DNA from 3 places in the Serratia sp. TSO36 genome. Region 2 is predicted to be linked to each of the others. Evidence: predicted binding sites of a transcription regulator. Region 2 holds the regulator's gene; each other region holds the start of a gene.
The links. The regulator PurR, encoded in region 2, represses purine synthesis genes. The targets are predictions, from matches to a motif close to CANGCAAACGTTTGCNTG.
Positions count from the first base shown of each region.

Region 1: a site for PurR is predicted at 2,591-2,608, ahead of ACK3CV_RS22605 (NCS2 family permease). Genes of this name have one in related genera too.
Region 3: a site for PurR is predicted at 1,687-1,704, ahead of cvpA (colicin V production protein). Genes of this name have one in related genera too.

Region 1 covers NZ_JBJZOU010000024.1:399,714-404,223, reverse strand. Annotated here, with positions in the region: gene ACK3CV_RS22630 (3-oxoacyl-ACP reductase family protein) at 1-245, opposite strand, end outside; gene bhsA (multiple stress resistance protein BhsA) at 395-655, opposite strand; gene ACK3CV_RS22620 (lipocalin-like domain-containing protein) at 852-1,295, shown strand; gene ACK3CV_RS22615 (glutathione S-transferase family protein) at 1,292-1,960, shown strand; gene ACK3CV_RS22610 (VOC family protein) at 2,008-2,415, shown strand; gene ACK3CV_RS22605 (NCS2 family permease) at 2,748-4,109, shown strand; gene ACK3CV_RS22600 (Na+/H+ antiporter) at 4,307-4,510, shown strand, end outside.
Region 2 covers NZ_JBJZOU010000012.1:464,841-469,350, reverse strand. Annotated here, with positions in the region: gene ACK3CV_RS11680 (Grx4 family monothiol glutaredoxin) at 1-323, opposite strand, end outside; gene ACK3CV_RS11675 (C40 family peptidase) at 740-1,558, shown strand; gene sodB (superoxide dismutase [Fe]) at 1,765-2,343, shown strand; gene cydH (cytochrome bd-I oxidase subunit CydH) at 2,405-2,494, opposite strand; gene purR (HTH-type transcriptional repressor PurR) at 2,819-3,844, shown strand; gene punR (DNA-binding transcriptional activator PunR) at 3,841-4,510, opposite strand, start outside.
Region 3 covers NZ_JBJZOU010000021.1:22,946-27,455, forward strand. Annotated here, with positions in the region: gene purF (amidophosphoribosyltransferase) at 1-1,107, opposite strand, end outside; gene cvpA (colicin V production protein) at 1,129-1,629, opposite strand; gene dedD (cell division protein DedD) at 1,864-2,601, opposite strand; gene folC (bifunctional tetrahydrofolate synthase/dihydrofolate synthase) at 2,602-3,867, opposite strand; gene accD (acetyl-CoA carboxylase, carboxyltransferase subunit beta) at 4,059-4,510, opposite strand, start outside.

The sequences.
Region 1 (4,510 bases), on a different contig from region 2:
ACCGCCTGGCGCACCGCCTGCTGCAGCGCCGCCGCATCGGCGCTGTCGGCCTTGATGGCGAGGGCTTTGCCGCCGGCGGCGGTAACGGCGCTTGCCACCGCTTCGGCGCGATCGGCCGAGGCGGCGTAGGTAAAGGCGACCGCGGCGCCTTCGCTCGCCAACCGTTTCACGATGGCGGCGCCGATGCCGCGTGAGCCGCCCTGGACGAACGCGACTTTGCCTTGCAGAGGTTGTGCTGTGGTCATGTTATTTCTCCAAAGTGGGTGAGGGTAAGGCGTTATTCCCAGTATCGGTGAAATGTCTGGCGGCCACTGTTCACAAAGAGCTTTGCCTGCCCACAACGAGAAAAGCCCCTTGCGGGGCTTCTTTCTTCCGTCGGTTGGCTGTTCGACGATCAGTTGAAGATTTCTGCGGTGCCGTACAGTTTGTTCTGGCCGCCGGCGGCGACGATGCGGTATGAGCTGGCGCCTGACGCAGCGGCTTTGCTGGCCAGTTCGCTTTCCAGCGCGCTCAGGTTGCTGGCGCCGCTAACGGAGACTACGCCGATTTTCTGGGCGTCTGCAGCGGGTTGGCTGGACGGCAGGTCAGCGGCGAAGGTAGCGAAAGATGCGGTAGCCAGCAGCGCAGCGGTAGCAAAAATTTTGACGTTTTTCATGATGTATTCCTCAGCGTATTGATTGGATGAGAGCCCGTTGTCTCTCGATGTATTAAATAGTAGTGCGACAGGCTGGAATAAAAAATCGGAGAGTTTTGAGTATCTCTGTCAAATAAACTGATTGTTTTTTCATCCGCTGGCGCGCGGTAAAAATCGCCACTACCCTTTACAGACGATCCTTAACCGGAGAAGCGTAATGACGGTAAACGCATTTATCGGCAGCTGGACGCTGGTGTCCTCGGCATTTGAGAACCAGGACGGCGAGCTGAATTACCCGCTGGGCGAGCAGGTGCTGGGGCGCATCCATTATGAGGCCAACGGCACGATGGCGGCGCAGCTTTACAGCGCCGTGCGGCCGCGTTTCGCCGCCGACGATTTGGCGCAGGGTTCAGAGCGGGAGATCCGCGCCGCCTTCATCAATATGATTTGCTACTTCGGCCGCTATCAGGTGGAGGAAAGCGAGCAGCGGGTGGTGCATCAGGTCGAAGGCTGCTCGTTCCCCAACTGGGTAGGCAGCCGTCAGGTGCGTTTTTACGCTTTCAGCGGCGATCGGCTGACGTTGCGCACGGTGCCCTTGCAGCTCGGCAACGGCGTGCAGGTGGGCGAACTGGTGTGGCAGCGGACAGGAGCTTCTTTATGATCATTGTTCATCATCTCAATCATTCGCGCTCGCAGCGCATTCTGTGGTTTCTGGAAGAGCTGGGCGTGCCCTATCAGGTGCAACGCTACGAACGCGATCCGCAGACCATGCTGGCGCCGGCGGCGCTGAAAAAGATCCACCCGCTGGGCAAATCACCGGTGATCGTCGACGGCGATCTGACGCTGGCGGAATCCGGCGCCATCATCGAATACCTGCAGGAAGCCTATGACGCGCAAGGGATGTTCATGCCGACCGACTTCCACGCGCGCCAGCAATACCGCTACTGGCTGCACTACGCCGAAGGATCGCTGATGCCGCTGTTGGTGATGAAACTGGTGTTCAGCCGCCTCGGCCAGCCGCCGATCCCCTGGCTGCTGCGGCCGGTGGCCGGCGCGATCGGCAAGGGCGTGCAGCGCGAATATCTCGACAAGCAGATCGCGCCGCACTGCGAGTATCTCGAGCAGCACCTGAACAAGGGCAGCTGGTTCGTCGGCAACGACTTCAGCGCGGCGGACATACAGATGAGCTTCCCGCTGGAGGCGATGGCGGCGCGCGGCGCGTTGGATGATTGCCCGAAACTGCGCGGCTTTCTGCAGCGCATTCACGCCCGGCCCGCCTACCAGCGGGCGTTGGAGCAGGGCGGCCCTTACGACCTGCTGAGTTAACCGGATGGGCTATACTCGATGGGGTCATTCTTCATCGGAGGTAGCCCATGGCTACGCAAATCTTCGTTAATCTGCCCGTACGCGATCTGCCCGCCTCGATGGCTTTTTTCACCCGCCTGGGTTTCACTTTCAACCCGCAATTTACCGATGACACCGCCGCGTGCATGGTGGTCAGCGACACGATTTACGTGATGCTGCTGACCCATGACAAATTCAGGGTGTTTACCCCGAACCCGATCGGCGACGCCAAACAGGCCACCGAAGTGCTGGTGTGCCTGTCGCAGCCCAGCCGGGCGGCGGTGGACGAACTGGTGCGCAAGGCGGTCGCCGGCGGCGGCAACACCTACCACCCGCCGCGGGACTACGGCGTGATGTACGGCCACGGTTTTCAGGATCTGGACGGCCATATCTGGGAATTGATGTATATGGATCCCGCTGCGGCGCAGGCGCAATAACCCTGCCGCGACGGCGTTCGCCGGGGCGCTCGTCGCCCCGGTTTTATCGTGCAGGCGCCATTTCCGCCGCTTTCTGCATAAATTGCCGCGATCTTTAGTTGATTAGACGCTAGGGAAGGCAGGATAATCGTTTGCCTTGAATAAACCACCATAAATCACCCGTACCGCGCGCTGCGAGTTAAACGTTTGCCTTGGTGCGCATCGCCGTTGGCGCTGCGACGGAAGGGCACGGATGCGGAACGTGACGTAAACGATTACGTGACGATCGGGCGCGGGCGAGATTACAGGCCTGCTGCGACGGGCCGATTCATGAAACACAGGGGAAGTAACCTATGTCGAACTCTCAAGCGAACCACGCCGCAAAACCAACCGGCGGGCTTGATGGCTATTTTAAAATTTCCGCGCGCGGCAGCAGCGTGCGCCAGGAGGTGGTGGCGGGGCTGACCACCTTCCTGGCGATGGTGTACTCGGTGATCGTGGTGCCGAGCATGCTGGGCAAAGCGGGCTTCCCGCCGGCGGCGGTGTTTGTCTCCACTTGCCTGGTGGCCGGTCTGGGCTCGCTGCTGATGGGGCTGTGGGCTAACCTGCCGATGGCGATCGGCTGTGCGATCTCGTTGACCGCCTTCACCGCCTTCAGCCTGGTGCTGGGCCAGCACATCAGCATTCCGGTGGCGCTGGGCGCGGTGTTCCTGATGGGCGTACTGTTTACCGTCATCTCGGTCACCGGTATCCGCGCCTGGATCCTGCGCAACCTGCCGATGGGCGTGGCGCACGGCACCGGCATCGGTATCGGTCTGTTCCTGCTGCTGATCGCCGCCAACGGCGTCGGCCTGGTGGTGAAGAATCCGCTGGATGGCCTGCCGGTGGCGCTCGGCGCGTTCACCTCCTTCCCGGTGGTAATGACGCTGGTGGGCCTGGCGGTGATCTTCGGCCTGGAAAAACTGCGCGTGCCCGGCGGCATTTTGCTGGTGATCATCGCCATTTCCATCATCGGCCTGATCTTCGACCCGGCGGTGAAATACCAGGGGCTGTTCGCCATGCCGAGCCTGGCGGACGCGGACGGCAAATCGTTGATCTTCAGCCTGGATATCATGGGCGCGTTGCAGCCGGTGGTGTTGCCGAGCGTGCTGGCGCTGGTGATGACCGCAGTGTTCGACGCCACCGGCACCATCCGCGCGGTGGCCGGGCAGGCCAACCTGCTGGATAAAGACGGGCAGATCATCAACGGCGGCAAGGCGCTGACCTCGGATTCCCTGAGTAGCATCTTCTCCGGCCTGGTGGGCGCCGCGCCCGCCGCGGTCTACATCGAATCCGCCGCCGGCACCGCCGCGGGCGGCAAGACCGGCCTGACCGCCACCGTGGTCGGCATTCTGTTCCTGCTGATCCTGTTCCTGTCGCCGCTGGCCTATCTGGTGCCGGTCTATGCCACCGCACCGGCGCTGATGTACGTCGGCCTGCTGATGCTGAGCAACGTCACCAAGCTGGACTTCAACGACTTCGTCGACGCGATGGCCGGCCTGCTGTGCGCGGTGTTCATCGTGCTGACCTGCAACATCGTTACCGGCATCATGCTGGGCTTCAGTTCGCTGGTCATCGGCCGCATCTTCTCCGGCGAATGGCGCAAGCTGAACATCGGCACCGTGCTGATCGCCGTGGCGCTGGTGGCGTTCTACGCCGGCGGCTGGGCGATTTAAGCCCCTCGGGTTTCCCTCGCCCGATGGGCGGGGGAAGCTGTCACGGCATTTCCCTTCTTAAGATAAGTCTTCTTCTGCTCTGCACCGCGTTTTGAAAGGCACAACAAGCTTTAACGGCTGTAAAAAAAGTGATCTACTATCGGGACCAACGCAGGCCCTGAGCCGATGTCGTCTGAATCGTAGAGTCTAAGGAAAGCATGGAAATCTTTTTTACAATCCTCATTTTGATCCTGGTGGTCTCCCTGTCCGGGGTGGTGACGCGCATGTTGCCGTTCCAGGTGCCGCTGCCGCTGATGCAAATCGCCATCGGGGCTCTGTTGGCCTGGCCGCATTTCGGGCTGCACGTCGACTTTGATCCCGAACTGTTCCTGGTGCTGTTCATTCCGCCGCTGCTGTTCGCC
Region 2 (4,510 bases):
TTATACTTTTCTGCCGTTTCTTTGATCAGCTGCTGCAGTTCGCCGCGCTGATACATTTCGATAATGATATCGCAACCGCCGACCAGCTCACCGTCTACCCACAGCTGCGGGAACGTCGGCCAGTTGGCGTATTTTGGCAGCTCGGCGCGGATGTCCGGGTTCTGCAGAATGTCCACGTAAGCGAAACGCTCGCCGCAGGCGGACAGCGCTTGCACAGCCTGTGCGGAGAAGCCGCAGCTCGGCAGCTTTGGCGAACCTTTCATGTACAGCAGAATCGGGTTTTCAGCGATCTGGTGCTGAATTTTTTCAAGTGTCGTCGTCATTTATTGCTTCCTCAAGCCACATTTCATGGCTACAACATGCATCACGCGGGCTATTGTAGCGGCTGGAACAGTCGCAAGAAAACGCCATCTTTTGCAAGGATATTCACCCGCCGCCGATCGCGTTTCACCGGCCACGTCATTCCGGTCAAAACATACGTTGAGAATAACATTTTTAATCCGACCATTTCACTAATATATTGCGCGGCGCTGACGGCGCGGATTAATTATATCCATAGCCCCCTGCCGGCGCTTTTTCATACACCAACGGGCTGATTTTGAACCAAAAAAAATGTCATTAACGTTTTCTCACAATATGGATTATTATTTATGAGTTCTTCGCTGTTTTATATGGCGAAATTCGGGAATACTGTAACTCTTTCGATATCCGTTTCGGGGCCAAGGTTGGTGACGTCGACATGCGTTTAATTCTTACGCTCTTTGCGCTGCTGTTTACGCAGCTCTTCTTCAATTTGGCGCACGCTGCGCCACAGGCGCGTGTTGCCGCCGAGCAGCGTAAAAGCCATGCTAATGAAGCGCGGCCCGATGACCGCAGAAAAAAGAAAGCGGACAAAACCGCTAAAAAAGCCAAAGTGACGGCCCCCGCGAAAAAAACCAAGACCGCCAAGGCGAAAAGCGAGAAAAGCGCGAAAAAGATCGCCAGCGCCAAACCCAAGGCCAAAGCGCAGAAAACCGCCAAGATTAAAGTCACCCCGCCGAAAAAGGGCTACAAAAAAGGCTACGGCCGCCACCGCGAAGCCGGTATGGCCACCGCCAAGCTGGCGCGTGATGAAAAACCGTTGAAACTCAGCCCGGCGCACAAAAAACGCTATCAGCATGCCAAGCAGACCGCGATGGCCAAGCTGATGGGCCAGATGGGCAAACCTTACCGCTGGGGCGGCAGCTCGCCGCGCACCGGTTTCGACTGCAGCGGCCTTATCTATTACGCCTATAAAGACGTGGTAAAAATCAAGATGCCGCGCACCGCCAACGAGATGTACCACCTGCGCGACGCGGCGCCGATCAAGAAAAGCGAACTGGAAAGTGGCGATCTGGTGTTCTTCCGCATCAACAACCGCGGCGTGGCGGATCATGTCGGCGTTTATCTCGGCAACGGCAAATTCATCCAGTCGCCGCGCACCGGCGAAGAGATCCGCATCAGCCAGCTCGACAACGACTATTGGCAAAACCACTACATCGGCGCGCGCCGCGTAGTAACGCCGAAAACCATTCGTTAATTCCCTGCTCTGCGCGGTTGCGGCACCGGTCGCAACCGCCTGCTCAAGCTATCGCCCCTCACACCGCCTCACGCGCATTTCTCGCTTTTCTTCCTGTTTTTTATGATGAAAATTGTTAAGATTGAAAGACCACAATAAAAAACGGCCCATTCGGCTCCCGCTCCGGCGGAAAAAGGAAAAAGAGTGGCGCTGTAAAGGAGGAAGCAATGTCGTTTGAATTACCTGCATTACCGTATGAGAAAAACGCGCTCGAGCCGCACATCTCCGCCGAGACCCTGGAATACCACTACGGCAAACACCACAACACCTACGTGGTTAACCTGAACAACCTGGTGAAAGGCAGCGAGTTCGAGGGCAAATCGCTCGAAGAGATCATCAAGACCTCAAACGGCGGCGTCTTCAACAACGCCGCGCAGGTGTGGAACCACACCTTCTACTGGCACTGCCTGTCCCCACAGGGCGGCGGTGAACCGCAGGGCGAACTGGCGGCGGCGATCGTCAAATCCTTCGGCTCTTTCGCTGCGTTCAAAGAGCAGTTTACCGATGCCGCAGTGAAAAACTTCGGTGCCGGTTGGACCTGGCTGGTGAAAAAACCGGACGGCGCGCTGGCGATCGTCAACACCTCCAACGCGGCCACCCCGCTGACCGGTGAAGACAAACCGCTGCTGACCGTTGACGTGTGGGAACACGCGTATTACATCGATTACCGCAATGCGCGTCCAAAATACCTGGAAAACTTCTGGGCGTTGGTCAACTGGACCTTCGCAGCGGAAAACCTGGCGTAAGCGCAGGTTCTGAGGTGATGAGGCGCAGCCAGGCTGCGCCTTTTTTATAACCGGGGGTAAATCAGTTCAACGCGGCAACGAAGCTGAAAGCGATAATGACCGCCAACGCGCAGACGGTGGTGAACAGCGACATCTTCAATTCGGTATCCATGACAACTCCTTTAAAATGGGCTTTCCTAAGGATAAAAGGCGTACAATTAGTACGTCAAATCATTTTCCCACAGTTCGCCGATAAAATCTTGTTATCATTTCCCGGTTTATAATCTCGATTACCTCTTCCACTTTTGTTCAATATGCGACAAAATTCGCAGTTCACAACTGCGTACCGGCATCCATGCCCCTCCTGATTAAGCGCTGAAGACTTCAACACACTAAAAACTCAGTTTTCGCTTCTCTGGAGAAGGATCTACGTAGGCAAACGATTAACATCACACTTACATGCTGTAAACATGTGAGTTCAGGAGTCATTCCTTACATGGCAACGATTAAAGATGTGGCCAAACGCGCGGGCGTTTCCACCACCACCGTTTCGCACGTCATCAATAAGACTCGTTTCGTCGCCGAAGAGACCAAAGCGGCCGTGTGGGCCGCCATCAAAGAGCTGCACTACTCGCCGAGCGCCGTGGCGCGCAGCCTGAAAGTCAATCACACCAAGTCGATCGGCCTGCTGGCCACCTCGAGCGAAGCGCCCTACTTTGCCGAAGTGATCGAGGCGGTGGAAAACAGCTGCTACAGCAAAGGCTACACCCTGATCCTGTGCAACTCGCACAACAATCTGGACAAGCAGCGCGCCTACCTGGCGATGCTGGCGCAAAAGCGCGTCGACGGCCTGTTGGTCATGTGCTCCGAGTACCCGGATCAGCTGCTGGGCATGCTGGAAGATTACCGCAACATCCCGATGGTGGTGATGGACTGGGGCGCCGCGCGCGGCGACTTCACCGACACCATCATCGATAACGCGTTCGAAGGCGGCTATCTGGCCGGCCGTTACCTGATCGAGCGCGGCCACCGCGATATCGGCGCCATTCCGGGCCAGCTGTCGCGCAACACTGGCGGCGGCCGTCATCAGGGCTTTATGAAGGCGCTGCAGGAAGCGCATATCGACATTCGCGAAGAGTGGATCGTCCAGGGTGACTTCGAACCGGAGTCCGGCTACAAGGCGATGCACCAAATCCTGTCGCAAAAACAGCGGCCGACCGCGGTATTCTGCGGCGGCGATATCATGGCGATGGGCGCCATCTGCGCGGCCGACGAGCTGGGGCTGCGGGTGCCACAGGATATTTCCGTGATCGGCTACGACAACGTGCGCAACGCCCGCTACTTCACCCCGGCGCTGACCACCATTCACCAGCCGAAAGAGCGTCTGGGCGAAATGGCCTTCACCATGCTGCTGGATCGCATTATCAGCAAACGCGAAGAGTCGCAGGTGATCGAAGTGCATCCGAAGCTGATCGAACGCCGCTCGGTCGCCGACGGCCCATTCATCGACTACCGCCGCTAATCCCCCGCGCCGGAAGCCTGCGCGGCTTCCGGTTCCACCTCGCTCAGCCACTCCTGATTCAGCGTCTCCCCATCGCCCAGATACGCCAGCAGCCAGCTCATCGCCGGTGACGGTTTATCCTGCTGCCAGGTCAGGCAGCAAGGGCTGGCGGGAAACGGCTGCTGCAGCTGCAACGCCGTCAGCTCACCGCGCTGCACCCGCGGCAGCGCCCGATGCGCCGGCATCATGCCGACGCACAGCCCGGCGCACAAACAGTCGAGCGCCGAAGTCCAATCCGGCACCACCAGCCGCCGCTGGTTATCCAGCGTCCAGGTGACGCGCTTGGGCAGATTGCGCGAGGTGTCCTCCAGGCAAAGCGAAGGGTACGGCCGCAGCTGATCGTCATTCAGCGGCCCCGTCAACTGCGCGAGAGGATGTTGCGGGCTGGCCACACACAGCCAGTTCATATAACCCATGTCGCGGAAGGCGAAGCCGCCGCCGACCGGCACCGCGCGCGTGGCGCCGATCGCCATGTCCGCCCTGCCGTCCACCAAGGCATCCCACACGCCGTTGAACACCTCGGGTTGCAGCATCAATTCGACGTCGGGGAAATGACGGTAGAAATCCAGCACCAGCTGGCGGCTGCGCTGCGGTTTGACGATGATGTCGACCGCAATATTCAGCTGG
Region 3 (4,510 bases), on a different contig from region 2:
GGAGTCATCCACCAGCAGCACGTTCTTGTCGCGGAACTCGGCGCGATTGGCGTTCAGCTTGCGGCGCACCGACTGACGACGCGCCTGCTGGCCCGGCATGATGAAGGTGCGGCCGACGTAGCGGTTCTTCACAAAGCCCTGGCGGTAGGGCTTCTCGAGAATGCGCGCGATCTCCAGCGCGATGTCGCAGGAGGTTTCCGGAATCGGGATCACCACGTCGATGTCCAGATCTTCCCACTCGCGGGCAATCTTCTCGCCCAGCTTCTGGCCCATGCGCACGCGGGCGCTGTAGACCGAGATCTTGTCCATAAAGGAGTCCGGGCGCGCGAAATAGACGTATTCGAACAGGCACGGATTGGTTTTCGGGTTCTCTGCGCACTGGCGGGTGAACAGCTGGCCCTTGGTGGTGATATACACCGCTTCGCCCGGCGCCACGTCGCGCAGGAATTCAAAGCCCAGGGTATCCAGCGCCACGCTCTCGGAAGCCACCATGTACTCACTGCGGCCATCCTCCAGCGTGCGCTTGCCGATCACCAGCGGGCGAATGCCGTTCGGATCGCGGAACGCCAGCAGACCGTGGCCGATGATCATCGCCACGCAGGCGTAAGCGCCGCGCAGTTGCTGATGCATGGCGGCGACCGCGGTAAAGATGTTGTCGGCCTCCAGCGGGTAGTGCGGGAAACGGTCCAACTCGCTGGCCAGCACGTTCAGCAGGATTTCCGAGTCGGAGGTGGTGTTGACATGGCGGCGGCCACTTTCGAACAGCTTTTGGCGCAGCTCATGGGCGTTGGTCAGGTTGCCATTGTGGGCCAGCGTAATGCCGAACGGCGAGTTGACGTAGAAAGGCTGGGCCTCAGAGGCGCTCGAGCTGCCGGCCGTCGGGTAACGCACATGGCCAATACCCATGTTGCCCTGCAAGCGTTGCATATGGCGCGCCTCAAACACATCCTTCACCAGGCCGTTGGCTTTACGCAAACGGAACCCGTTGTGGGCGTCAATGGTGACGATGCCTGCGGCATCCTGGCCACGGTGCTGAAGCACCGTCAGCGCATCATAAATCGACTGGTTTACCGGCATGAAACCGGCGATACCGACAATACCGCACATGTTGTCTTTTCCTCATCAGCGCTACCGTCCCGGCAATTGGGTCGGCAAGAAACTCGACGTGCTCTGCAGGTAGTCAAAGAACCACCTGATGACGTAACTGAACTGGGGAATGAGCTGCGACTGTTTCCAGTCGGCACTCTGTGAAAAGCCGGTAAAGGTATCCAGGAAGAACAGGATCGCCGCGACGATCAATACTCCGCGCAGCGCGCCGAAGCAGATGCCCAGCACCCGATCGGTGCCCGACAACCCGGTTTTCTCTACCAGTGAGCTAATCACATAGTTAACAATAGCCCCTACGATCAAGGTCGCGATGAACAAAATCGCGATCGCGATGCCGTTTCGCACCAGTTCATCTTCAAAACGAGTGAAATAGACCGCAAGGTAAGAGTAGAAATGGCTGGCAACAAAAAACGCACATCCCCATGTCACAAGTGACAATGCTTCGCGAACAAACCCTCGGATCAGGCTCACCAGAGCCGAAAATCCAATTACCGCTATAATGACGTAATCAATCCAGACCATGAACTATTCCAATGATGAATCGCCCCTGCATCCAATTCGCGGCGAATTCTAACAGAAAAAGAAAACGTTTGCGTAGGGGATTTCCTACCACGTTACAAATAAAAAGCGGCGATCAAAAAATTCCCAATCGCCGCGCCTACATAGGTGATTTCGCCTGTAAAAGGCGCGGTTTTTCTCGCTTTCTCTCCACCACTCCTTCATTCAGGGGCGCATCGTGCTGCGCCCCTGCGGGGTTTAACGGCCGTACGGCTTCACCTGCCCGCTCAGCCCGCTGATCGAGTTCAGCGACGGCAACGCCGCCTGCAGCTTCTGCCTGGAGGCGTCCGGGCCGACGTAGATGCGGGTTATCTGCCCCTGCACCGGCGTTGACGGCACGGTAAAGGCGCGGTAGCCCGAGAGGCGCAGCGAGGCGACAATCTCGTTCGCCTTGGCGGCGTTTTTCAGCGCCCCGAGCTGCACGACGTAGGCTTGCCCGGCCGGCGCTTTTTCTTCCGCCGGTTTCGGCTGCGGCGCCGGCTCAGGTTTCGGCGTCGGCTCCGGCTTCGGCACCGGCTTCACTTCCACCGGCTTCGGTTGCGGTGCCGGTTTCGGTTTCACTTCCACCGGTTTGGTTTCCACCGGTTTCGGCTTGGGCTGCGGCACCGGCTGAGGACGCGTCTCGACCGGCGGCGGCGCCACCTGCGTCGGCTGCTGAGCGCTCTGCCGCACCGCCTGTTGCGCCGCCGCTTCATTGGCCGCCTGCTGCTCGACCAGCGCGCCCGCCCCTTCCGGCGGCTGCGCCGGCAGCGGTTGCGTCACCGGCGGCAGCACGTCGTTCTCTTCGACATCGCCCGGTTTCGGCACCAACGGAATGGCCGCAAATTCATCCTCGTAATGCTTCTTTTTGCCGTCCAGCAACCCTGGCAGGATGATCACCCCCAGCGCCACCAGAATCACGGTTCCAACCAGTCGGTTCTGAAATTTACTCGCCACTCACACTCCCCGCATCTCGTCTAACGCCGCCATCACCTGCGCCACGGTGTGGAACGATCCACAGACGATCACAATATCCTGTTTATCAGCATCCTGCATAGCCTGCCGCCAGGCAGTTTCGACATCATTAAAGCGGCGCGGTTCCTTCAGATGTTGCGCCAGCTGTTCGACGCTGGCGCCGCGCGGCCCGTCCAGCGGCGCGCAGTACCATTTATCCACCTGCTCGCTCAGGCAGGCCAGCGTGCCGGCGATATCCTTGTCCGACAGCATGCCCACCACCGCGCGCACCTTGCCGCCGTCGCGCGGCAGTTTGGCCAGACGCCCGGCCAGATAGCCGGCGGCGTGCGGGTTGTGCGCCACGTCGAGGATCAGCGTCGGCTCCCGCCGCACGATCTGGAAACGCCCCGGCAGCGTCGCCTGCTGCAGCCCGGTGAAGATCGCGCGTTCGTCGATTTCCAGCGGGGAGCAGTTCAGCGCCGCCAGCGCGGTAGCGGCGTTGGCCAGCGGCACGTTCGGCGTCGGCAGATCGGTCAGCAGCGTGTCGCCGCCCTGCCACTGCCAGCGATCGCCCTGCTCGCTGAAGCTCCAGGCTTCGCCGCGGCGATACAGCGGCGCGCCCAGCGTTTCGGCAACCTGACGAATGCTCTCCGGCATGTCGGGTTCGCCCACCACCGCCGGCTTGCCGCTGCGGAAAATGCCGGCCTTCTCGCGGCCGATGCTTTCGCGATCGTTGCCCAGCCAGTCGGTGTGATCGAGCGCGATGCTGGTAATCACCGCCACGCTCGGATCGACGATGTTGGTGGCGTCGAGACGCCCGCCCAGGCCCACTTCCAAGATCACCACGTCGAGCCGCGCCTGTTTGAACAGCTGCAGCGCCGACAGGGTGCCGAATTCGAAATAGGTCAGCGACGTTTCGCCGCGGCCGGCCTCAATGGCGGCGAACGAGCGGCTGTGCTCCGCTTCGCTCAGCTCTTCCCCCTGAATGCGCACGCGTTCGGTATAGCGCACCAGATGCGGCGAACTGTAGACGCCGACGCGCAGGCCGGCGGCCAGCAGAATGGCTTCGAGGGTGCGACAGGTGGTGCCTTTGCCGTTGGTGCCGGCAACGGTGAACACCGTGGGGGCGGGGGTCAGTAAATCCAGATGCGCCGCGACGCGCTGTACGCGCTCAAGGCCGAGTTCGATCGCCTGGCTGTGCAGACGTTCCAGATAATAAAGCCACGAGCTCAATGGCGACGTGGCTTGGGGAATTTGGTGGTTTTGCATGAGTCCCATCACTGAACTTGGGTTCATTAATCCATCAGGGCACCACCCTCACCGCGGTAAAGGCGATGCGCTTCGTGACTGCCGCCAGCCTGCAAACCGCAGCGAGATAGGCCACGGCCGGCAGGGAACGGGCATCAGCCGTCACTTAGCCACAAAGTGGCGGCTGAATCCGGGCGGGATCTGTCTTTGCCTCAGGCGTCGGCCTGCGGCTCCGGCTCAATGACCGGCGCGGCCTCATCGAAATGCGGCTGCGGCTGGTTGGTCAGCTTGGACAGAATGCTCGCCAACGTTTGGCGCATTTCCGGACGGCGAACGATCATGTCGATCGCGCCTTTTTCGATCAGGAACTCGCTGCGCTGGAAGCCCGGTGGCAGTTTCTCGCGCACGGTCTGCTCGATGACGCGCGGGCCGGCAAAGCCGATCAGCGCTTTCGGCTCGGCGATGTTGATGTCGCCCAGCATCGCCAGGCTGGCGGAAACGCCGCCCATGGTCGGGTCGGTCAGCACGGAGATATACGGCAAGCCGCGCTCCTGCATCTTGGCCAACGCCGCGCTGGTTTTCGCCATCTGCATCAGCGACATCAGCGCTTCCTGCATGCGCGCGCCGCCGCTGGCGGAGAAGCACACCAGCGGACAGTTGTCCT